DNA from 3 places in the Flavobacterium crocinum genome. Region 2 is predicted to be linked to each of the others. Evidence: riboswitches for the same ligand, from Rfam matches in the RefSeq annotation. Region 2 holds a riboswitch; each other region holds the start of a gene.
What was found. A riboswitch is a leader RNA that binds a small molecule or an ion and turns the genes downstream of it on or off. The one in region 2 is predicted to bind S-adenosylmethionine.
Positions count from the first base shown of each region.

Region 1: another riboswitch for S-adenosylmethionine. It lies ahead of HYN56_RS07740 (alpha/beta fold hydrolase); the one in region 2 lies ahead of HYN56_RS23585 (TlpA disulfide reductase family protein).
Region 3: another riboswitch for S-adenosylmethionine. It lies ahead of HYN56_RS07815 (homocysteine S-methyltransferase family protein); the one in region 2 lies ahead of HYN56_RS23585 (TlpA disulfide reductase family protein).

Region 1 covers NZ_CP029255.1:1,665,584-1,674,019, reverse strand. Annotated here, with positions in the region: gene HYN56_RS07750 (OsmC family protein) at 38-463, opposite strand; gene thrA (bifunctional aspartate kinase/homoserine dehydrogenase I) at 660-3,074, opposite strand; gene HYN56_RS07740 (alpha/beta fold hydrolase) at 3,076-4,059, opposite strand; SAM riboswitch class I at 4,138-4,246, opposite strand; gene HYN56_RS07735 (hypothetical protein) at 4,436-4,636, opposite strand; gene HYN56_RS07725 (homoserine dehydrogenase family protein) at 5,285-6,373, opposite strand; gene HYN56_RS07720 (O-acetylhomoserine aminocarboxypropyltransferase/cysteine synthase family protein) at 6,607-7,911, opposite strand; gene HYN56_RS07715 (hypothetical protein) at 7,994-8,179, opposite strand.
Region 2 covers NZ_CP029255.1:5,563,514-5,571,949, forward strand. Annotated here, with positions in the region: gene HYN56_RS23560 (PAS domain-containing sensor histidine kinase) at 1-403, opposite strand, end outside; gene HYN56_RS23565 (polysaccharide deacetylase family protein) at 627-1,406, opposite strand; gene HYN56_RS23570 (bestrophin family protein) at 1,595-2,512, shown strand; gene HYN56_RS23575 (cupin domain-containing protein) at 2,505-2,978, opposite strand; gene HYN56_RS23580 (aminotransferase class V-fold PLP-dependent enzyme) at 3,197-4,669, opposite strand; gene HYN56_RS23585 (TlpA disulfide reductase family protein) at 4,851-5,840, opposite strand; SAM riboswitch class I at 6,095-6,194, opposite strand; gene HYN56_RS23590 (hypothetical protein) at 6,450-6,812, opposite strand; gene HYN56_RS23595 (TonB-dependent receptor plug domain-containing protein) at 7,177-8,436, opposite strand, start outside.
Region 3 covers NZ_CP029255.1:1,682,904-1,691,339, forward strand. Annotated here, with positions in the region: gene HYN56_RS07795 (HEPN domain-containing protein) at 1-1,025, shown strand, start outside; gene cobA (uroporphyrinogen-III C-methyltransferase) at 1,018-1,791, shown strand; gene HYN56_RS07805 (precorrin-2 dehydrogenase/sirohydrochlorin ferrochelatase family protein) at 2,011-2,586, shown strand; gene HYN56_RS07810 (NAD(P)/FAD-dependent oxidoreductase) at 2,782-3,834, shown strand; SAM riboswitch class I at 4,196-4,312, shown strand; gene HYN56_RS07815 (homocysteine S-methyltransferase family protein) at 4,648-5,652, shown strand; gene HYN56_RS07820 (PDDEXK nuclease domain-containing protein) at 5,772-6,773, shown strand; gene metH (methionine synthase) at 7,017-8,436, shown strand, end outside.

The sequences.
Region 1 (8,436 bases), 2.0 Mb from region 2:
AATTATCTAATTTCTCTAATTAACTAATTATCTAATTTTACAAAGCTTCGTTATTCAGGACAACTTTGTAGCTAATGGTTGCTGTTGGTTCAACTGTTTTGGCAACTGAGCAATATTTTTCGAAAGAAAGTTGTGCTGCTTTTTTTGCTTTTTCCGGATTGATTTCTCCTTCTAAATAGAAAACCACATCGATTTCTTTAAAAGGTTTTGCTTCTTCGATCTGAACTCGTGTCCCTTCAACCTCAGCGTTGAAAGAAGTGATTTCCTGACGCTGTTTTTTTAAGATCGAAATCATATCAATAGCACTGCATCCTGCAACGCCCATTAATACCAATTCCATTGGGCTTGCGCCTAAATCGCTTCCGCCAAATTCGGCTCTGCTATCAACGTCAACTATGTGGCCGCGTTCATTTTTTACTTTGAAATGAAATGCGTCGTTTACTCTGTTTAAGGTTACTTTCATTGTGTTGTTATTTTTTTATTTTTTTTATTCTTGTCAATCTTGTTATCTCGACTGAAGGGAGAAATCTTCGTTAGTAACTCCGCAACGACAATCCAATCTTTGTCGAGCTACTTGCGGAGATTTCTCGTTCCTCGAAATGACAAACTAAACTTGTAAATCTAAAATCTACAGTCTAAAATCTGCAATCTAAAATCAATTACCCTTTGTCTGACAATCTCAAAATATCTCCGAAAACTCCTCTCGCTGTTACCGCAGAACCTGCACCAGCTCCCTGAATAACGATTGGACGATCTCCGTAAGATTCTGTGTAAATTTCGAAGAAAGAATCAGAACCTTTTAATCCACCTAATGCTGTATCTTTTGGAACTGAAACTAATTTTACTTCTAGATTTCCTTTATCATTCTGCAAATCTCCAGACAATTCTCCAATATATCTCAACACGTGATTTGGCTGTTGATCTGCTTTTATTTTAGCATAAATTGGATCGAATTCTTTTAATTTCGTCAAGAAATCGGCAGCGCTTCCTTCACGTAAATGCTCCGGAATTAGGTTCTGAATTGAGATTTCTTCAAACTCATTTTGCAAATCTAACTCTCTTGCCAAGATTAATAATTTTCTACCAACATCATTTCCGCATAAATCTTCACGCGGATCTGGTTCTGTATATCCGTTATCAATCGCTTCCTGCAAGATTTCGCTGAAAGGCGCCTCTTTTGCAGAGAAATTATTGAATAAATAACTTAATGTTCCAGAGAAAACTCCTTTTATTTTTGTAATATTTTCACCCGAAAGGTGCAATAATTTAATTGTATCAATTAAAGGCAATCCTGCACCAACATTGGTTTCGTATAAATAATTCTTTTGGTTTTCTGCCAAAGCTTTTCTTAATTCTTTGTAGAAACCATAGCTTAATGTATTAGCCACTTTATTAGACGAAATCAAATCGAAACTGCTTTCTACTAACGGAATATAATTCTCAACGAAAGCTGCACTTGCCGTATTGTCAATCGCAATTAAGTTTTCTAAATGATGTTCATTGGCGTAAGCAATAATATCTTTTATAGTATAAGCTTCACCTTTGTTTTCAATTTCGCTTTTCCAATTGCCATTAACACCATATTTGTTTAAAAGCAGTTTTTTAGAATTCGCTATAGCGAAAACATTCAATTTAATGTCTTTACGTTTTTCAATTGCCGAAGCCGATTCTAAAATCTGATTGATTAAAGTTCCGCCCACTAATCCGTGACCGAAAATCGCAATGTTGATTTTCTTTGAAACTCCAAAGATCTCTCCGTGAATAACGTTCAGCGCTTTGTTTAATTCCTCTTTTTTAACAACCAAACTCACGTTTTTACCGGTTACGGTATTGTTGAATAAAATAGGAACAATTTTATTTTTAATTAAAGCAGTGTAAGGTTTGTGGAAAGTACTTAAATCCTGTCCGATAATCGAAATTACAGAGACATTGTCTGTAACCGTAATCTGATTTACATCTTTAGAATAAAAGTCATTTTCGAATTCTTTTTCTAATTCTACAACTGCTGTAGTTGCTTTATCAGTCGCTACAACCAATCCGATTCCTCTTTCTGATGAACCTTGAGAAATAATACTCACACTGATATTGTGATCTCCCATTACTTTAAAAATTCGGGCATCAACTCCCGCTTTTCCAAGTAATCCGCGTCCTTCAAGATTTACAAGAGATACATTTTCTAAAACAGAAAGCGTCTTAATTCCTTCTTTAGAAGAATCTGAAGTGATTAAAGTTCCTCTGTTTTCATGATTAAAAGTATTTAAAATACGAAGCGGAATATTTTTTTCTAATAATGGAATAATCGTTTTGGCATGCAAAATTGTAGCTCCAAAATTTGCCAGCTCGTTTGCTTCGTTGAAAGATAAATATTCAATTTTCTTAGCATCGGCAACCAAATCAGGATTTGCTGTATAGATTCCGTCTACATGCGTGAAGTTTTGTAATTCTTCGGCATTTAAATAATTTGCGATTAACGAAGCGGTATAGTTACTGCCATTTCTACCTAAAGTAGTTGTGTCGTTGTTGTTATTAGATCCAATGAAGCCTGTAACTATATTAACCGTTTCTCCGTTATGTTCTTTAAAATAATTTACTACGTTTTTCTTAGAAAGCTGCTCTAAAGGCTGTGCATCGCCAAATTTAGAATCGGTTTTCAGCAAATCTCTTGTATCTACAAAATTGGCTGGAATTCCTTTTTCTACTAAAATAGCTGTCAACAGCTTAGCTGAAAGTAATTCACCTTTAGACAATATCTGATCTTTAATTTTTTTGCTGTAATCGCCAATTAAACTTACACCTTCAAAAAGTTTATCTAAGACATTAAATTCTTCAGACAAATCAACTTGTGGATAATCTGATATTTGATATTTTTTGAAGTTTTCTAATAACTCTTTATAACTGCCGTTTTTAGCAGCAATGCTTAAGATAAATTCCAATTCGTCTGTAGCATTTCCGCGTGCAGAAACTACAACGGCAATTTTTTCACCTTGATTTACTTTATCAGAAATGATTGAAACAACTTTGTTAAGTCCTTCTCCGTTTGCTAACGATTTACCTCCAAATTTTAATACTTTCATTTTATTTCTTTATTGTTTCTGCCTTAAAAATGTCGGCAAGTAAATGATCTAATTGTTTGTACTCGATTAAAAAAGCGTCATGTCCGTGAACCGAATCAATTTCGCTATAGAAAACATTGTCTTTAAATTTCTTTAATTCTTCGTAGGTTTCGACATTTTCTTTGGCCGTAAAAAATAAGTCTGAATTGATTCCTACGATATGAATTGAAGCTTTTGTTTTGGACAATAAGTCTTCGAAACTTTCACTATTTCTGGTAATATCAATTGTTTTAAGCAACTGATTCATTAATTTATAAGAAGACAACTGAAATCTTTGTTGCAGTTTTTTTCCGTGATGTGCCAGCCAGCTTTCGATATTAAAAATCAGTAGCTCCTGATTGATTGTTCTTTGGAATTTCTCTTTGAAAGATTCTGGCGAACGATAACAAAGCATAGCATGAATTCTAGCGTCTTCGATTGGTTTTGAAGAATTATTCAAAATTTGTTCTTGCAGAAAACAATTAGCAATAAGCCAGTCTGTCGATTTCCAGTCGCTCGCAATTGGAATAAGGTTTTCTGTGATGTTTGGTTCTAAAGCTAAGATTTCCCAGGCAATTCCACCTCCAACTGAACCTCCGATAATCGCAAAAAGTTTTTCAATCTGTAAAGCTTTTATACCTTCGATAAAGATTCTGGCAATATCTCTGGCCGTAAAATCAAGATAGTTTTCGATTAAAAAAGAATTGGTTCCATTTCCCGGAACATCAAAAGCTAAAATGGTATAAACAGCAGTGTCTATGGTTTTACCTTCTCCAATTAAGTCATTCCACCAACCGTTTTCGCCTGTAACCTGAGAGTTTCCTGTTAAGGCGTGATTAACCAAAACGATTGGCGCACTGTGCAGGGGCTGGCCTGCCAATGTAAAACGTAATGGTATATCATGATAAGATGCATCACTTTCTGTGATGAATTCCTGAATTATAATAGGGTTTGGTATATTTTCCAATTTCAAATCTGTTGTATTATGATTTGTATATGGAAATATTAGAAAGAAAAAACTAGAGTAAACTAGAAAAAAATCTTGTTGTTATCTTTCCACGTTTGGGCGTGGTAGAATGTAGCACCTTCTTCGTTTTACCGAAGGGTTGCTAAGGATTCATCGGGTCTAATCCCTCGTCCTTTCTTTATAACATTTCAATACGTGTTTGAACTTAACAGTGCAAATTAACTACTATTTTCTTTAACAAACAAATTTTATCTAAAAGTGTTTGTTAAATTTCTGAGACTTACTTTAGCAAAAACTATTATACGCAAAAATTTACCGAACAAAAATGCCCAGTAAAATTAAGCAGGTTTTACCCTAGTTTATGTCGCTTTGCAGTTTAGATGAAAAGCGTTTCATTTTCTTTTGAATACATCAAAAACAATAAAGAATTGGGTGCTTTTTTTTCAGCGCTTTTATCCGTTTCGTTCATTCCAAATCTTGGATGAGCCAATTCGTTTGTTGGCGGCGGATTGTTTCTTCTTGTCCTTTTTTCTTTCAAGTCAGAAATCTTTTTTGCTAAGTAGTTCAATGTGCTCATGATATTAAGTTTTTAAGTTAAGTTGCGTTTTATAATCTTTATTTCTATTTTATTTTTCTGTTAAGCCCCTTGATGAAATAAAAAAACCCTTTTGGTTTTTTAGATACCAAAAGGGTTTAAGTTTTTCAAACTCATTTATACTTTTAGTATCAACAGACGGGTGCGCAAATAAGCGCGACAGTAAACATCTTGTTCATCTGTAAGGATTTATTCATCTGTGATTTATATTGTTTATTTAAATTCTGCATTTTTCTATAATTAAAAAGCCTCCCAATGTTCTTTGGGAGGCTTTTACTAATATATTGTGTTTTACAATTATTTAAGCAATAGGCGACCCAGCCTCGGTTATAACCGAAATGGCACAAAACATTTTGTTGACTTTTAAGTTCATCTTGATTTCTAGTAGTTTTTGGGTACAACAAATATGCAACTATTATTTTTATTACACAAATAATATTCAGGAATTTAATTACAAAAAACGTTAAAAAACTATTGTTTTGTGTTAAAAAAAATTGCAAAAAACAGCAATCATGATAAAATAAAGTAAAAAACTTACAAAAATTACAAATTTTAACTTTCTAAAATTCCTTAACGCATCAGTTTATCAAAGAACAATTAATTGATTTTCAGTATATTTTTTTCAAATTATTACAACCATACAGCTTCTTTATTTCTAATTTTTTCGGTTACTTTTAGAATATCGGCTATTATTCCTCTTGAAATTGCTTGTTTACAAGCAGAAGCACTCTGAATCACAATTGGAACATTGGCGTAAGATTGTGTGAAAATTTCAAAAATGGTATCGGATCCTTTTAATTTTCCAATTGGAGAATCAGCAGGTTCCGAAATCAATTTGACTTCCAATTTGTTTTTCTCGACATCAAATTCACCAATGTATCTTAAAACATGATTTTCTGCCTGTGTAATCTTAGCGACTTTAAAAGATTTGTCGATAGCATCTTTATTCAGCACCCCATTTTTTTCCAGGTGCTCATCTGTGATAAAGGGTTTTATCTGAATGTCTGAAAACTCAAAATCTTTTCCGATTTCTCTGGCCAATATCAAAAGCTTTCTTGCTGTGTCATTTCCGGATAAATCTTCTTTAAATGTAGATTTCATTAATCCTAAAAGACTGGCATCTTTTAAAACTGAAGAAAACGAAACATCTTCTGCCGAAAATCTATTGAAGACATAACTCAAATTATCTGAGAAAACGCCCCGAATCTTGGTGATTTTTTCTCCGGAATAATACAAATCTCTCAAAGTCTGCAAAACCGGAATTCCGGTATCTACTGAAGTTTCATATAGAAATTCTTTGTCATACTTTTTAAGATCAGCCCTTAGTTCTTTGTATAAGTCTATCGGAAGTGTATTGGCTTTTTTGTTTACAGCAACGATATTAAATCCGTTTTTGATTAACGTATTATAATGTTTCACCAATTCATCACTTGCTGTTGCATCTACGGCAATCAGGTTTTCGAATTCATTTTCTTGTGCAAATTCGACTATATCTTCTACTTTAAAAGGAACTGCCAATTGTCTGAAATTGGTTTCCCAGGCATAACCTACTCCTTCTTTTTCAAAAAAAGCGACCGTCGAATTGGTTATAATTGGAAAATGAAAATCGACATTTTTACTTTCCAGAAAAAATTCCTGACTTTCGATAATCTGATTAATCAAAGTACTTCCGATATTCCCAATTCCAAAAAGGATGATATTTATTTTAAGCTTTGACATAATTTTTAATTTTTGAAACCATATAAGCAATAATAAGTTCATTTAATTGCCGTGTATATAGCAGTTCTTTGATTTAAAATTAGACGCACTGCTGTGCGTCTCTACAGTGCATTTTTTCTAAAATGAACTTATATTACTTATATGGTTTAATTTATAAAGATGTTTTTCATAAAAAATTACCTTTAGCAAAACCACTCGCTAAAGGCAATCTTTCAAACAAAAAACAAAAAAACCTAGTTCTTATTGATGCTGTATTGCGAAAGCGAAACACTTTCAAAAACAGCTTGCAGATCAGCAATTAAATCCTCTATATCTTCAATTCCCACAGACAGACGAACCAAATCTTTAGAAACTCCTGTTTCGATTTGTTCTTCATCTGTTAATTGCTGATGCGTCGTACTTGCCGGATGAATGATTAATGATTTTGTATCACCAATATTAGCCAGCAGAGAAAATAATTTAGTATCATCTACCACTTTTTTAGCAGCGTCAAAACCTCCTTTAAGTCCAAAAGTGATAATACCGCTTTGACCTTCAGGCAGATATTCTTTAGCTAAATCATAATATTTATTTGATTTCAGTCCTGGATAGTTTACCCAAACCACCTCATCTTGTTTCTCTAACCATTCAGCCAAAGCCAAAGCATTTTCGCTGTGCTTCTTAATTCGAATTGGAAGTGTTTCCAAACCTTGAATAATCTGAAAAGCATTAAACGGACTCAAAGCGGCACCAAAATCACGCAGCCCTTCAATTCGAACTTTTGCAATAAAAGCCGCATTTCCTAAAGCTTCATGATATACTAATCCGTGGTAACCTGCAGATGGTTCTGTAAATTCAGGGAATTTTCCGTTTGCCCAGTCAAAATTTCCGGCATCAACAATAACGCCTCCTAATGAAGTTCCGTTTCCAGCGATATATTTAGTTAAGGAGTGAATTACAATATCGGCACCGTATTTAATTGGGTTTAATAAATAAGGTGTCGCAACTGTATTATCTACTATAAATGGCACTTTGAATGCTTTGGCTTGCACCGAAATTCCTTTTAAATCCAAAACGTCTAATTTTGGATTTCCAAGAGATTCCACAAAGAAAGCTCTTGTATTTTCTTTTGCTGCCTTAGTAAAGTTTTCCGGTTTTGACGGATCTACAAATGTGGTTGTGATTCCTAATCTTGGTAATGTAACTTTTAAAAGATTATACGTTCCTCCATATAAGCTGTTCGACGCTACGATATGATCTCCAGCTTTTAGCAAAGTCAATAAAGTGGTCGAAATTGCCGATGCTCCAGAAGCAGTTACTACAGCTCCTATTCCACCTTCAAGTGCGGCAAGTCGCTGTTCTAAAACATCGTTTGTTGGATTGTTCAATCTTGTGTAGATAAATCCTGCTTCGGCTAGACCAAATAAATTGGCTGCATGATCTGCATTATTAAATACGTATGAAGATGTTTGATAAATAGGCACGGCTCTGGTTCCTGCGTTTTTAGTTACGTCGTGTCCTGCGTGAAGTGCGTTTGTTGCGAATTTTTGTGTGCTCATGATTTCTTAGTTTTTTAGGTATTGTTAATACGTTTATATATTTTAATTGATATTGATTTTTAAAATTGTTCTTGTATTTGATTTAAGCAAAAAGATCTTCTGCAGCTTCTTCTAAATCATACAAATGAAACAGTAATGATTTTTGAGTTTTAACACTTTGTTCCGGATTGTATTTTACCGTTTCTGATGATTCTTCAGTATTATTATTTAAAGAATTATTTCTTAATAAGTATTGAAATGCAATTGTATTGATATCTAATGTATTCATGATTTAAAATTTTAAGAGTTTGAAATAAAAAAAGCCCTTTCGGATGGCTTACCAAAAGGGCTTATAGTTGAAACTATAACAAAGATTCGATCTTTCACTTTTGGCAACAGCAACTTTGGATACACATTGGCATCTTACAACACATCATCATTTTATTTACTGTTGAATTTTTCATTTCTTAATTACTTTAATTTTTGATTTAATAAAAAAACCTCTGCTGTTGGGCAGAGGTTCTTATTGTATTTTGTAGACTTAAG
Region 2 (8,436 bases):
TTTCTAAAGCACTTTTCAGCGCTATCTCTGTCTTTTTCTTTTTAGTCAGGTTTTCTGAAGTAATAACCAGTAATTCATCCTTTTTTACGGCTGCAAACCTAAACCAGAATTTCAAACCATTTGAAGTATATTTACATTCAAAATCGGTTGAAATACCAGTTTCTGCAGTATTAATAAATTTTTCAAGAATACCGTTTTCTTTTATCCCGGGAAAAACTTCACTATACAGTCTGCCTTTATAATATAGATCGTCAAGCTGTTTTAAAACATGAGAATTTAAAAACAAAATCGAAAAATCGTTTATTTCTCGTTCCTCATTATACACAGGTCTTATGACGGTAATACCGTTGGCTGTAGAGTCAAAAATGGCTTGAAATAAATCTTGATTTTCTGTTAACTCCATTGTTTCACTTAATGTATAAAAGCTCCGTTATTTTTTAATCAATATGGTAAAACATCATGATTTTTAGCTCAATTTGTTTTTTAGCCAGTGAAATAGAGACACTCACTTGTTTTTGTAAAAGCTAATATAATTAATTTTATTACACGTAGTGAATTATTTACAAGTGTATTCCAGACCAATATCTAAATCTATTTTCAGTAAGAATTAATGAAATTAAAATCTGTTATTTTTTATAAATCAAATCATCTAAATCTGACAAAGTATAAAATTTAAGATCATTAAGTTTCATGTATTTACAAACAAATTCCAAGGTTTCAATTTTGGTCTGATAATTTTCGGTTACATTTTTAACTGGTTTATGACTGCATAAAATCAGAATTTTATTATTTTTTTTAGCATAATCCAGTAATTCTAAAAGGTATGGAATGCTAAAATGAATGTGACTATTGTCAATATCAAAAGCAAATACAATTTTTGAATTATTAAAATAACTGTCTTGCTTTTCCGGAATTTCACCTCCAAAGGCTCTTCCTCTAATTATTTTAAAATCCGGAGACAAAGCTTTGTCCAGTTCTTCTGATCTCTCACCGTAAGGATAAGCAAAAGAAGTCACTTTAAATCCTTTCTTTTTCATAGAAACAATCATAGGATCTATTTCTTGTTTCATATAAGCATCTATTCCATTTTGCTGTACAAATTTTACGGCATTGTAATGGTGATATCCGTGACCTGCAATTTCGTGACCATATTTTTGCATTTCAAGAAGCTTTTTAATTTCAGGAGCTCCAATAGAATCTATCCTGCAGACATTAAACGTAGCTCTCCATTTGTATTTTTTCAGTACACTATCTGCTTCAGCCCATTCATCGACATAAGCGTCGTCAAAAGATAAAATTACACCTGCTTTATATGGCTTTGGTTCCGGTTTTTCTTTTTTGGTATCACAGGAAAAAATAGTTAAGAACATTAAAAACAACATTGTTCTAATAAAAAATACCTTCATAAAGTGCTTTAATTAAAATGAAACTTCAACTGTGCTTTTATCGAATAGAATATCTCAAATATAAAAATTTTTGAGCTCTTTTACTTAGGCTTTTTCAATTAACAAAAACAAATATTCTTATTGTTTTTATACTCCAAAATACTGTAGTTTTAGTTACTTTTATAGTATCATAATTCCTTACTTATCCAATGATTATCAAGAAAAAAACGAATTGGTTCAAAATGCTCTTTGAGTGGAATGGCTCTGTTTTACCACAATTACTTCCTAGACTTCTGTTATTACTTTTGTTTTCTCTTGCTGTGGTCTGTTTTAAACCCTTTTTATTAGAACATAATCTGCACATCAATCCGGCTGCTTTTACGTTATTCGGAATAACGCTTGCTATATTTCTTGGCTTTAGAAACAATGTAAGTTATGATCGTTTTTGGGAAGGAAGAAAACTTTGGGGCGCACTTCTCAATGATACCCGTTCCCTTGCCAGACAAAGCATTTCTCTTATTAATGATAAAGAATACGAAACGAAACGCGATGAGTTTACAAATCTTCTTATCGCCTTTGTTTACAGTTTAAAGCATCAGCTTAGACATACTGATTCTGAAGAAGATTTAAAACGATTACTTGAAAATGAATTTGCTGAAAGTCTAAAAGAAGTTCGGTACAAACCAATCATCATTTTAAGAGAACTCGGAAACTGGATCAAAAAAGCAAAAGCAGATGGTAAAATTGACAGCGTAACACAATTGGCTTTTGAAGAAAATCTGAACAAACTTTCAGATATCGTAGGCGGATGCGAACGAATTGCCAGCACTCCTATTCCTTATACTTATAGTGTATTATTGCATCGCACCGTTTATATTTATTGTTTTATGCTTCCATTTGGATTCGTTGAAACATTAGGCTGGATTACGCCGTTTATCATTGTATTTATTGCCTACACTTTTGTTGCACTCGAAGCCATCGCCGATGAACTGGAAGATCCGTTTGGTAAACAACCCAATGACCTTGCTTTGGATACGATGGCCGAAATGATCGAAAATACATTGTTGGAATTAAATGATAAAAAAATTAATCCGTTAAAAACAAATAGTGATTATTATATTACTTAATTGATTCAGCATCCAGTAAAACAGCCAACTGAATACAAGGCAAATCTGAACGGTTGCTCCAAGCATGATTGGTTCCGCGCTGAATTACAATATCACCCGCCTGTAGTAAAGTTTCCTCTTCGTCTACAATAAGATAAATTTCTCCAGCTAAAATCACAATATAATCTAAGGTATCGGTTTGATGCATTAACGGATGAGGCTGCCCTTCTGGTGCCACAATTCCTAAATCTTTATCGGGCGGAATTTGTACATAACGAAAATAACTTCCGTTTTTGGGTGTATTCGGAAAAGCAGTATTCTCTATTTCTTTTTCCTCGTATTTTGCGGGAGTAGTATCAGTTGACCAAACATCCGAAATAATTAATCCCGGAAAATGCTCTGAAACATTGGTTACAATATTGTCTTGTTCTATTATTGATTTTCCATTTCGTAAACCTGTTACGACTCTTCTTGGAATTGTTTTCATATTTTAATTTATTTTTTTAAACACATAGAAACATAGTTTTTCTTTGCGTTTAAAAGGCATTTCATTTAGTTAAAAACACATAGTTAACTCCTATGTGTTAGAAACTAGCTTCTTTTTTCATCTTCTTTACTAATTAAAAAACCTATATTTCTATGTGTTTATTAAATTTTAATAAAAACCTAACAGGTTTTGAAAACCTGTTAGGTTAAAAAAACTAACTAATCTAACTTAAACCAATCTTTTACCTCATTTGTTATAGAATCTTTTATTTTAGGATTTTCAAATTCATTCGACGCGGGATTATATTCGTAATCTTTCTGCCATTTTTTATAATTCGAAGCTACTTTCTCAATCGCATCACAGATATAGAAAAGCTCTTCATTCGTCGTAATCGGGTGTAAAGACAAACGAACCCAGCCCGGTTTATTGGTTTGATTTCTCTCCAATAATTCATTGGTAATTTCTGCCGATTTCTTCTCATTAATATTGAACAAATAATGCGCATAAGTACTCGCACACGACCAGCCACCGCGAACCTGAATTCCGAAACGGTCATTCAAAAGTCTTACGATCAAATTGTAATGAATATCTTCAATCACAAGGGAAACACAGCCAATTCTTTCTGTCGTTAGGTCTCCCAGAATAGATAAACCCTGAATTTTTTGAAGCCTTGAAAAACAAAGATTCAGAAGTTCTTTTTCTCTTTTTTGGATGTTCTCTACTCCCATCTGCTCTTTTAATTCTAAAGCCAGAGCAGCTCTAATAACTTGCAAAAATCCTGGAGTTCCTCCATCTTCGCGAACTTCAATCACATCGCTGTAACAATATTTCCCAAGCGGATTGGTCCATTTTACATTTCCCCCGCCCGGATTATCCGGAAAATCAGATTGATATAATTTTTCATTAAAAACCAAAACACCGCTTGTTCCTGGTCCGCCTAGGAATTTGTGAGGCGAAAAGAAAATGGCGTCCAATTGCGCTTCCGGATCTTTTGGATGCATATCGATTTTGACATAAGGTGCAGAAGCAGCAAAATCAACAAAACAAAGTCCGCCGTTTTGATGCATGATTTTCGCTAATTCATGGTAAGGCGTAATAATTCCCGTAACATTGGAACAAGCTGTAAACGAACCAATTTTCAAACTTCTGTCCGCATATTTTTTAATTTCTTCCGACAGTACTTTTGGATCTACCAAATTATTTTCATCTGGCTGTAAAATCACCACTTCGGCATTGGTTTCGTACCACGGAACCTGATTCGAATGATGTTCCATGTGAGTTATAAAAACCACTGGTCTGTCTTCTTTATAATCGCTTCGCAAACCCATAATACGCTGCAATTTAGATAAAGCAGCTGTCATTCCGGTTCCCGTTGTTACCAAAACATCCGATGCATTGGCATTTACCGATTTCTTAATAATTTCTCTTGCGTGCTGATAAGCATAAGTCGAAGCCTTTCCGGTCTGACTGGAAAATGAATGTGTATTGGCAATCATTGGTCCCATTTTGTTGAGCATAATATCCTCGATCGGAACGTATAATCTTCCGCTGGCAACCCAGTCGGCATAAACTAGATTTTGTTCTCCGTAAACCGATTCAAAAGTATGATCGATTCCTACTGTATTTTCTCTAAATTTAGAGAAGTAACACTCTAACTCAATTGGTTCTTTTGTTGTCTCAATAGCATTCATTTCCTTATCATTTTTAATTTAATAATGTAATATTTTTTGCAAACTTTTTATCAATCTTGTCATTCTGACGAAGGAAGAATCTTCGTCCTATATTCTACAAAGATTGGTTCTTTCCTTTGAGGAGCTACTTACGAAGATCCTTCGCATCCGCTCAGGATGACAAGATTGTGTGGATCTATACTTAAATCTTTTTATCCAAAAGCGATTTTAACGTCGTATGTAATTCTTCTCCCTGAAGATTTTTAGCTACAATTACTCCGTTCGAATCCACTAAATAATTACCGGGAATTGCTCTTATTCCGTATAATTTGGCAACTGCACTATTCCAGAAAAGCAAATCAGAAACATGTATCCAGGTCAGATTATCATCCTGAATTCCTTTGATCCAGTTTTCTTTCTTTTTGTCTAAAGAAATCCCGACAATATTGAATCCTTTATCATGAAATTCTTTATACGCTTTTACAATATTTGGGTTCTCTCTTCGGCAAGGACCACACCATGAAGCCCAGAAATCGACTAAAGTGTAACCCTTTAAATTTTCATAAAAACGAATTGGCTTTCCATTTGGATCATTGGCTGTAAAATCAGGCGCTTTTTTTCCAACAGCCAAACCGTCTAAAACAAGAGCCAGATCTTTTAGTTCTTTAACGTAAGTAGTCGTCTGAAGGCTTTTATCCAGCAAAGCAATATTTTCTCTGATTTGTTCCGGCGACAGTCTATATGACCAGTTTCTGTACAACACATAAGCCGAAACTATTGATTTAGGATTCTCTGTAATGAATTTACTAATTTCTATATCTTTCGATTTTTTATAAGTTTCAAACAAATCCTGAGAAACAGAACCTTCTACAACAGAATTACTGTAATATTTCTTTGGATTTAATTTTACCGTAATTGGTCCTTTTTCAAGAAAAACATAAAGCGGACTACTTTCTGTATTGACGCTTAAACCGTATAATTCCGGCGTTTTTACTTTAGTCTTAAAACTAAAATTGCCGTCTTTTACCTTTACCGAATCAATTGTGGTAAACATTTTATTATGGAATTTTTGCAGATAAACATATTGTGCAACAGTATCTACAACTGTTCCTTTTAATTGTAAATTACTTTCCTGTGCCTGAGTTTGTGCAAATCCCAAAAACAAGGCAAAACCTAAGATTATTTTTTTCATTTTTATTTTGATTTTTAGTTTAAGATTGGACAAAAGAATTCCTGAGACCTATTTCAAAATGGTCTTTAGAAAATATTGTTTTAAAAAATTATTGAGAGAATTTTACTTGCGGCGCATTCGAAAAAAGGCAAGACTGTTTTCTTCGAACATTACGTTCAAAAGTTCGTAACCGGCGTATAAAGTTGAATCTGTTTTCATTTTAAAAAATAAAAAGTTTTACAAAGATGATCTTATTCAGATTTTGAGGAAATCTTTTCTTATCTGTCCGCCGCGGCGGAAGGATTTAGCACCTTATTCGGCAACAGGTTGCTAAGACGTCAATGGGCCTATTCCCTCAGTCTTTCTGGATAAGTATCATTCAGAACTTTTCTGTGATACAAATATATATATTAATTCTATCAAATTAGTAGTATTTAATATTATTTTTTCAAATTAATTTTAAAAAATGTTTAAAACCTATTATAAAACACTATATAACAAACAATTAAAATAAAAACAATTTTGAATTATTTTTACCATTTAGCGCTTTAGATTAAATTAATACCTTTTTAAAAAGCATAAAAAAAACTCATTTCGTTTTGAAATGAGCTTAGATTTTATCTTCAACGTTTATTTATTTTTTCTTCTTTTGGCGCTTTCCGTCTCCAGTTTTACACTGTCTTTCAGCACTCCTTTTGAAGGTGTATAGGTTGCACCATCTTCCGGACTTTCTCCTGGTCCGGTTCCTGTACCCGCTGTACTTTCAACTCCTTCTTTTTCCATATTTGTAATTTGAATACTTTTTGCTGCAGGTGAAGTCCCGCCAGAACTAGTCCCTGTAACTTCTGCTGTGTCTTTTGTCTTTTGCACCGTCTCAACAGGAACTGAATTTGTATCTATTTTATCGCTATAGCCGTCATTTTTTTTACATGAAGAAAATAATCCGATCACAACTACTAAAAAAACGGCTTTCAATTTCAATAAAGCTTTCATAATAAATGTTTTAAATATTTACAAATGCTAAGTAACTACTTATAAAACGGCTTATTTTACAGTATTTCTTATAAATTTTATATAACAGCAATTGATTTATTTTTCACTTCGATTCTCATTCCATAGGAATGTTTCATCGGTAAAAAAAATAAAGACCTCCCAAATTAACGTTCCGTAGGAACGTCTGATGCGTTAGATTATTAAAAAATGATGTCTAAATGAAACATTCCTACGGAACGTAATTACGGATAATAATATGATTTTCTCCCGATGAAATGTTCCTACGGAACATTAAAAATTATAACGCAAATAGGGGCTGTCTTTTAGTTTTAAGACAGCCCCTATTCTAACTAATAAAGTAATTTTAAAAAGTAACTAATTTCACTCCCAAAGTAAACCATCTTGAAGGCAATGGCACTGCTCCTACTTCGTAATAAGTCGCATTAAATATATTCTGCGCATCTAAAAAGATCGTGAATTTATGAATAGACTGACTTACTCTAAAATCATTTACCCAATAAGACGGCCCGGTGATTCTCTCGTTGAAACGTGTTGCAAACAAAACAGAGAAATTTTTAAACTGATAATCTATCGTATTGGTAATTTGATGTTTTAAAGAAGAAATAAGATACTTTGAGTATATTTCTGTACGTGAACTTTTAAATTCAGAATCTAAATAGGTGTACGCTAAAAGAATATTCAAACGAGAATCTTTAGAAAAATCAAATCGGTAAATACCACGTAAATTGATTCCGTTTGTATTTAAATCTCCTGTATTCTGACTTTGCCATGGCACTGTTGTCGCATTACGCATCCAGTCGATGTAATTGTCAATTTTTCTGTAGAAATAATTCGCATTCAAACTCAAGGCTTTTTTATTGTATTTGAAACCAATTTCACTTTGAAAAGCATTTTCTGAATCTAAATCAGTATTTCCAATATTTCCAGTTTGTTTCAAATATAAATCTGTAAATGATGGAATTCTTTGACTTGTTCCTACATTACCAATAATTTTAAAGGCATCTGTAATCGCATAACTAGCATCGATTCCCGGATAAATCTGCCATTTGTAATCTGAATTGTAATTTAAATAAGTTCCAATGTTTACATCGAATTTTTCCGTAAAACTCGTTCTGTATTCGGCATATACGCCTACATTTTCGCGATCGTGATCTCCAATATTAGAAGAATGAATGTTTTCATTTCTAAATTCTGCTCCAAAACCAATTTCTCCTTTAGACAATTTAACTGTAGAGTTTAATTCTCCTGCAATCGAATTGGTATAATGCTGGCTTCTTCCAACAGCTAAATTTGAGTTTCCTAAATAACGATAATCGTCATAGTTATAACGATAGGTTACTCTTGGCATAATTTTCCAGTTTTCTGTAATAGCATGTTTTGACTGAATGTTGGCAAAAGTTGTCTGTACAATTTCAGTAGAATTGATATCACCCGGTGCTGCATAGAATCCGTTGGCACCAAAACCATTATTGATGTATCCAGCAGAGCCTAAAATTTCATTAGAATCATTGATCTGCACATTTCCCTGATAGAAAATTTTATTGTTTTCAAATGCCGTATTGTATCGGTAACCATTGCTTTTATCATGAGAAGCAAAAATTAA
Region 3 (8,436 bases), 2.0 Mb from region 2:
ATGAATTACGTTTTTCATTGCGTCAAAATATTGTAATACGTCACGTAAAAGAAGAGAATTTACCATTCTTTTACCAAGAATTAGCCAAATTGGATTTTGTTCAGTTAGGATATAATTCAGTTGGAGATATTACGGCATGTCCAGGTACTGATACTTGCAACTTGGGGATTGCAAGTAGTACTGGTATTGCAGAAGAATTAGAAAGAGTTTTAACGGCTGAATATCCTCAGTATTTAAACAATCGCGAAATCGAAATTAAAATTTCTGGTTGTATGAATGCTTGCGGACAGCACAATATGTCTGCAATTGGATTCCAAGGAATGTCTATCAACTCAGGAAAATTGGTTGCTCCGGCTTTACAAGTTTTACTTGGTGGAGGAAGATTAGGAAATGGAGCAGGACGTTTTGCTGATAAAGTAATCAAAGTGCCTAGCCGTAGAGGTCCTGATGCGTTGCGTACCATTTTAAATGATTTTGATGCTAACGGAAGCGGACAAAAATTCCTAGATTATTATGATACAAAAGGAGAAAAATATTTCTACGAAATCTTAAAGCCTTTTGCAGATGTAACCAATTTAACAGAAGCTGATTTTGTAGATTGGGGTAATGCAGACAATTACGTAAAAGCAGTTGGAGTTGGAGAATGTGCTGGAGTTGTGATCGATTTAGTGGCGACATTATTGTTTGAAGCGAAAGAGAAATTGATTTTGGCTCAAGAATCTTTCGACGAGAAAAAATGGTCAGATGCAATCTATCATGCTTATGCAGGATTTGTAAATGGAGCAAAAGCATTGTTATTGTCAGAAAACCAAAAAACAAACCACCACGCTGGAATTGTAGACTTGTTTGATACTGTTTTTATCGATACTAATAAAATTGAATTAAACTCAACTTTTAAAGACTTGGTTTACCAAATCAATAAAAATGAACCATCTGAAGCTTTCGCTAAAGATTACATTGCGCAAGCAACAGTTTTCTTTGATAAAATCGAAACTTTCAGAGCACAGGAATTAGCAAATGCATAATATAAAACCCAAAATAACTTTAGTCGGTGCAGGTCCGGGCGATCCCGATTTACTGACGCTGAAAGCTGTAAAAGCATTGGCTGAAGCAAATGTGGTTTTGTACGACGCTTTGGCCAACGAAGAAATTCTGGATTACGCACCAAAAAATGCTATTAGAATTTTTGTTGGAAAAAGAATCGGAAATCATGCTTACTCGCAGGATCAAATCAATCAACTGATTGTGGATAATGCTTTGACTTACGGAAATGTAGTTCGATTAAAAGGCGGAGATCCATTTATTTTTGGAAGAGGAAGCGAAGAAGTGGAATTTGCAGAAAGTTTCGGAATAGAAACCATTGTAGTTCCGGGAATTTCATCAGTAGTTGCCGTTCCGGCAAGTCAGGGAATTTCAATTACAAAACGTGGAGTTTCAGAAAGCTTTTGGGTAATTACAGGAACAACTTCTGATAGAAAATTATCTTCGGATATTGCTTTATCAGCCAAATCTTCTGCAACCGTTGTGATTTTGATGGGAATGCACAAATTGCCTCAAATCATCGATTTGTTTCAAAAAGAAGATAAAGGGAATTTACCCGTAGCAATCATTCAAAACGGAACAACAGCAGAAGAAAAAGTAGGCGTAGGAACCGTAGATTCGATTTTAGAAGTTGTAAAACAAAAAGAATTAGGTTCACCAGCAATAATTGTTTTAGGTGAAGTGGTTCGGGAAAGCAATAAACTAAAAGGATTTTACGAAGAATTTCTATCAAAAGAAATCGCAAGATAAAGTTCCGAAGATAGCGTTCCGAAGGAACAATTCATATTGTAGCGTCGGGTTTCAACCCGATGTTGTCAAAGGGAATCGTCCGGAAATAGAGTTCCGAAGGAACGATCCATATTGTAGCGCCGGATTTTAATCCGGGGGACAACGATTAACATTGAAATATTAGATTTTCCTAATGTTCAATAAAATCATCTAATTTTGTTTAGATGAAATTAAATTAAAATGGAACAAAACGAATTATATCCAATATTTCTAAAGCTTCACAATTTAAATGTACTGATTGTAGGCGGAGGAAATGTAGGTCTGGAAAAGCTTTCTTTCTTGCTCAAGTCAAGTCCGAATGCTAATGTTGAGGTAGTGGCAAAAGAATTTCATTTAGAAATTAAAGTTTTGGCCGAAAATCATCCTTCGATAACATTGACAAAATCGAAGTTCAAAAAGAAAATGCTCAAAAAACGTCACATGGTAATTGCCTGTACAGACGATTTGAAAGTAAATAAAAAGGTTTACGATTTAGCGAGAAAACGCTATTTGATTTGCAATATAGCCGACACACCAGATTTATGTGATTATTATCTGGGCGGAATCGTAACAAAAGGAAATGTCAAAATTGCGATTTCAACAAACGGAAAATCACCGACAACGGCGAAAAGGCTTCGAGAGTTTTTCGAAGAAGTAATTCCGGAAGATATCAATCAAATGGTTGAGAATCTGAATGAATACCGAAAAACCTTAAAAGGTAATTTTGAAGATAAAGTAAAGAAGATGAATGAAATAACAGCTTCTTTAAAGAAATAAAGAACAACAAAAAAGTTCCAGAGGAACGGTTTATATTGTAGCGCCGGATTTTAATCCGGGGTACGCAAGATAATAACGTCGGGTTTCAACCCAATGAATGAAATTTCAAAAGAAATGAATGATAAAAATCATTGAAAGTAGAATAAATTATTCGTTTCTTTGTATTATTAAGAATGATTATAAACAACAACCATAATGATTAAAACAGATATACTTATAATTGGAGCAGGCCCAACAGGTTTATTTGCCGTTTTCGAGGCAGGATTATTAAAATTAAAATGCCACATTTTAGATGCTTTGCCTCAGCCAGGCGGACAGCTTTCAGAATTATATCCTAAAAAGCCTATTTACGATATTCCAGGTTTTCCAGAAGTATTAGCCGGAGATTTAGTTGACGGTTTAATGGAACAAATCAAGCAATTTGAGCCAGGATTTACATTAGGAGAACGTGCTGAAACTATTGATAAACAAGAAGACGGATCTTTCATTGTAACCTCAAACAAAGGAACTAAATTTCACGCGCCAGTTATTGCAATCGCGGGAGGTTTAGGGAGTTTTGAGCCTCGTAAACCACTTATCGAAGATATCGAGTTTTATGAAGATAAAGGAGTAAAATACTTCATCAAAAATCCGGAGAAATTCAGAGATAAAAGAGTTGTAATTGCAGGAGGAGGAGATTCAGCTTTAGACTGGTCAATTTTCTTAGCAAACGTAGCTTCCGAGGTAACTTTGATTCACAGAAGAAACGAATTCAGAGGCGCTTTAGATTCTGTAGAAAAAGTACAGGAATTAAAATCAGCTGGAAAAATTAAATTAATCACGCCAGCTGAAGTTATAGGAATCAACGGTGCTGAGCATGTTGAATCATTAGATATCGAAGAAAACGGCGCACACCGTAAAATCGAGTGTGACTATTTCATCCCACTTTTCGGATTAACACCAAAATTAGGTCCAATTGGAGACTGGGGATTAGAAATAGAGAAAAATGCCATCAAAGTAAATAATGCATTAGATTACCAGACGAATATTCCGGGAATCTTCGCTATTGGAGATATCAACACTTACCCAGGAAAATTAAAGTTGATCCTTTGTGGTTTCCACGAAGCAACTTTAATGTGCCAGGCTGCTTATTCAATCATCAACCCAGGTAAGAAATACGTATTGAAATATACAACAGTATCTGGAGTAGACGGTTTCGACGGAACTCGTAAAGAAGCGCCAAAAGCGGTTGTGAAGGCGATAGTCTAAGGTTTTAAGTTGCTAAGACACTAAGATTCTAAGATTTTTATATAGAAAGCTCAAACTTTTAGTTTGGGCTTTATTTTTTTAGAAAACACATAAAAATATAGCCAGTGGTTTCAACCACTGGAACACAACGAATAGACACAAAGTATTACCGCAACATATAAACACAATGTATAATTACAATACGTTTCCCGTGGTTAAAACCACGGGCTATATTTGAAAACAAGAACTAAATTTCAAACTTGGGATCTCAGCATATCAAAACTTAGAACCTTAGCATCTTAGTCCCTCAGCACCTTACAAAAAAAACATTTGCAAATCGAAACCCTATTTCATACCTTTGCGCTGTTCTTAAAATTATTGTTCGTTATCACGAAAGGCGGAGGGATAGACCCGATGAAACCTTAGCAACCCTTTATCATAAAGAAGGTGCTAAATTCTACTTTATACGACATTTTCCAGTATTAAAGATAGATAACACAAATACATACTCGTATTTCTCAAAACTTTTCTCGATAACATATAATATTTACTGAAACAGATTCTGTATCAGGAGCGAATCATTGGCGCATTTTTGCAGTCAGTAGTTCCCGCTTTTCGTTGCAATCATTTTGTCCGCCGCGGCGGACAAAATGATTTCCACTTCAATCGGGGCTAATGAGCCAGCAATAGTGCACTTTTGGAATTAATGTGAAAAAAATATCCGAAGTTTAAACCTAACAGGTTTTAAAAACCTGTTAGGTTTAAACTTCACAATCATAATAAAAAACTTAGCATCTTAGAACCTTAGTGTCTTAGAAGCTAAAACAAAAGAATATGGCAATTACGATAAAAGAAGCAATAAAAAAAAATATCCTAATCCTTGACGGAGCAATGGGAACAATGTTGCAGCGCTATAATTTCTCTGAAGAAGATTTTAGAGGAGAGCGTTTCAAAGATTTTCCGCATCCATTAAAAGGAAACAACGATTTACTATCCCTAACACAACCACAAGCGATTCGCGATGTACATGCCGCTTATTATGAAGCCGGTGCTGACATTGTAGAAACCAATACCTTTTCAGGAACGACAATCGGTATGGCCGATTATCACATGGAAGATTTGGTTTACGAGTTAAACTACGAATCGGCAAAAATCGCAAGACAAGTAGCCGATGAGTTTACCGCAAAAAATCCGGAAAAACCACGTTTCGTAGCCGGTTCAATCGGGCCGACAAACCGTACAGCAAGTATGTCACCAGATGTAAACGATCCAGGTTACAGAGCCGTAACGTTCGACGATTTACGAATTGCGTACAAACAACAAGCAGAAGCTTTAATGGACGGTGGCTGTGATTTGCTTTTAGTAGAAACGATTTTCGATACTTTAAACGCAAAAGCGGCGCTTTTTGCAATCGAAGAAGTAAAAGAAGAACGCAATCTTGATATTCCAATCATGGTTTCAGGAACGATTACAGATGCTTCAGGAAGAACACTTTCAGGACAAACTGTTGAAGCATTTTTAATTTCCGTTTCGCATATTCCGTTATTAAGTGTAGGATTCAATTGCGCTCTTGGAGCCGATTTATTGAAACCGTATTTAAAAACATTAGCGCATAACACAAGCTTTAATGTTTCGGCGCATCCAAACGCAGGATTGCCAAACGCTTTCGGACAATACGATGAAACACCAGAACAAACTCAAGTTTTTATTAAAGAATATTTAGAGGATAATTTGATTAATATAATCGGTGGTTGTTGCGGAACAACGCCAGATCATATCCGATTAATGGCTGAGGTTGCGAAGGATTATAAACCTAGAGTTGCGCCGGTTTTTGAGTAATATTCACATTCCTACAAGGTTTTCAAAACCTTGTAGGTTAGGATGAAGAAAAAAGTTCCGAAAGAACAATACATTTTGTAGTAAAGGAATTTATTCCGTTGAAATTGTAAAAGACAATTATGAGTTTAGAGAAACAACCTTATAATGAACTTATAGATAAAATTGGTAGTTTGTTGCAACAAGGAAGGCAACAGGCTGTGCAATCTGTCAATACAATTTTAGTGCAGACTTATTGGTATGTTGGTCAACATATTGTAGAGTTTGAGCAAAAAGGAAATCAAAAAGCTGAATACGGAAGTCAATTACTGGATACGCTTTCTAATGATTTGACACAAAAGTATGGTAAAGGTTTTGGTCGTTCGAATCTTTTTCAGATACGTCAATTTTATATCAAGTTTCAAAATATCCAGACACTGTCTGGACAATTAACTTGGAGTCATTATACAGAGATATTAAAATCAAATAATGATTTAGAATTGGGTTTTTATGCTAAACAATGTCAGCATGAGCGTTGGAGCGTAAGAGAATTAAAACGTCAAATGAAGAGTTCATTGTTTGAAAGATTAGCTTTAAGCAAGGAAAAAGAAGGCGTTTTGAAATTGGCTAAAGAAGGACATATTGTAGAAAATGCAGAAGATTTGATTAAAGATCCATTTGTATTGGATTTTTTAAATATTCCTGAACAATATCAATATTTAGAAAATGAACTGGAAGAAAAAATCATTTCCAATTTACAGCAGTTCATTATGGAAATGGGAAAAGGATTCGCTTTTATAGGCAGACAATACCGAATGAGCATTGGGGGAAAACATTTTTATTTGGATTTGCTTTTTTATCATCGAATATTGAAATGTTTTGTTTTGGTAGATTTAAAAAGAGGCGAAATTGATCATCAGGATATTGGTCAAATGAATTTGTATCTGAATTATTTTAAAAAGGAAGAAGCAACAGAAGGAGATAATGAACCAATTGGTATTGTATTGGGAGCACACAAAAATCATATTTTGGTTGAATATGCAACGGATAGTATAACAAATAAAGTGTTATTGAGTAAATATCAACTGTATTTGCCAGATAAAAAAACACTTCAAAATCAGTTGGACAGATTGTTGGAAGAATAAAGAATAAAAAATAGGAACTCGGTAAACATAAACGTCTTATGAAACCAAGTTTGCGTGAGGGATAGAAGTGAAAAGCCCACAGCCTGACGAAGGAAGAGCGAGGACTTGTAACGGATAGCCCGGTTCGCCGCGGCGAAACACGCCCAAAATATTAAAAGAATAGAGGTTTAAAAACCTTAAAAAATATAGAATAAAAAAACTTAGAACCTTAGTATCTCAGGATCTTAGTAACTTTAAAAAAAAATGAAAGAAAAAAGAAGAGACCTTGTATTATCAGGATTAGAACCGTTGATCATCACGCCGGAAAGTGTTTTCGTGAATGTTGGTGAGCGTACAAATGTAACAGGTTCAAGAAAATTCTTGAGACTAATCAAGGAAGAGAAATATGACGAGGCGCTTGATATTGCAAGACAACAGGTAGAAGGCGGGGCACAGATCATCGATATTAATATGGATGAAGGAATGCTTGACGGTGTTACTGCAATGACTAAATTTTTGAATTTAATTGCGGCTGAACCAGACATTTCAAGAGTTCCGATTATGATTGACAGTTCGAAATGGGAAATCATTGAAGCAGGTCTAAAAGTAGTACAAGGAAAAAGCGTTGTAAACTCGATTTCGTTAAAAGAAGGAGAAGAAGCTTTTATTCACCACGCCAAATTAATCAAACGTTACGGAGCGGCGGCGATTGTTATGGCTTTCGACGAAGTAGGTCAGGCGGATAATTACGATCGTCGAGTAGAGATTTGTCAGCGTTCGTATGATATTTTGGTGAACAAAGTAGGATTCCCTCCGCAGGATATTATTTTCGATTTGAATATTTTCCCAGTTGCAACGGGAATGGAAGAGCATAGATTGAACGCATTGGATTTCTTTAGAGGAACAAAATGGGTTCGTGAAAACTTGCCTCATGCACATATTAGTGGTGGAGTAAGTAATGTTTCGTTTTCTTTTAGAGGAAATGATACAGTTCGTGAAGCGATGCACTCGGTGTTTTTATATCACGCAATCAAAAACGGAATGACGATGGGAATCGTAAATCCGGAGATGTTGACGATTTACGATGATATTCCGAAAGACTTATTAGAACACGTTGAAGACGTAATTTTAGATAGACGCGATGATGCTACGGAACGACTTTTAGATTTTGCCGACAGCGTAAAAGGTGAAGCAAAAAGCGATGAAAAAACGGTTCAGGAATGGCGTTTAGGAACGGTTCAAGAGCGTATTACACATTCTCTTGTGAAAGGAATTGACGCTTTTATTGAAGAAGATGTAGAAGAAGCACGTTTGGCAGCAACAAAACCTATTGAAGTTATCGAAATCAATTTGATGACGGGAATGAATGTGGTTGGAGATTTATTCGGAAGCGGAAAAATGTTCCTGCCTCAGGTGGTAAAATCGGCTCGTGTAATGAAAAAAGCGGTGGCGTATTTATTGCCTTTTATCGAAGCGAGCAAACAAGCGGGGGACAAACAAGGAAACGGAAAAATCTTGATGGCAACCGTAAAAGGCGACGTTCACGATATTGGTAAAAACATCGTTTCGGTGGTTTTGGCTTGTAACAATTATGAGATTGTAGATTTAGGTGTTATGGTGCCTCCGGAAAAAATTATTTCGGCTGCAATTGAGCATAATGTAGATATCATCGGATTAAGCGGAT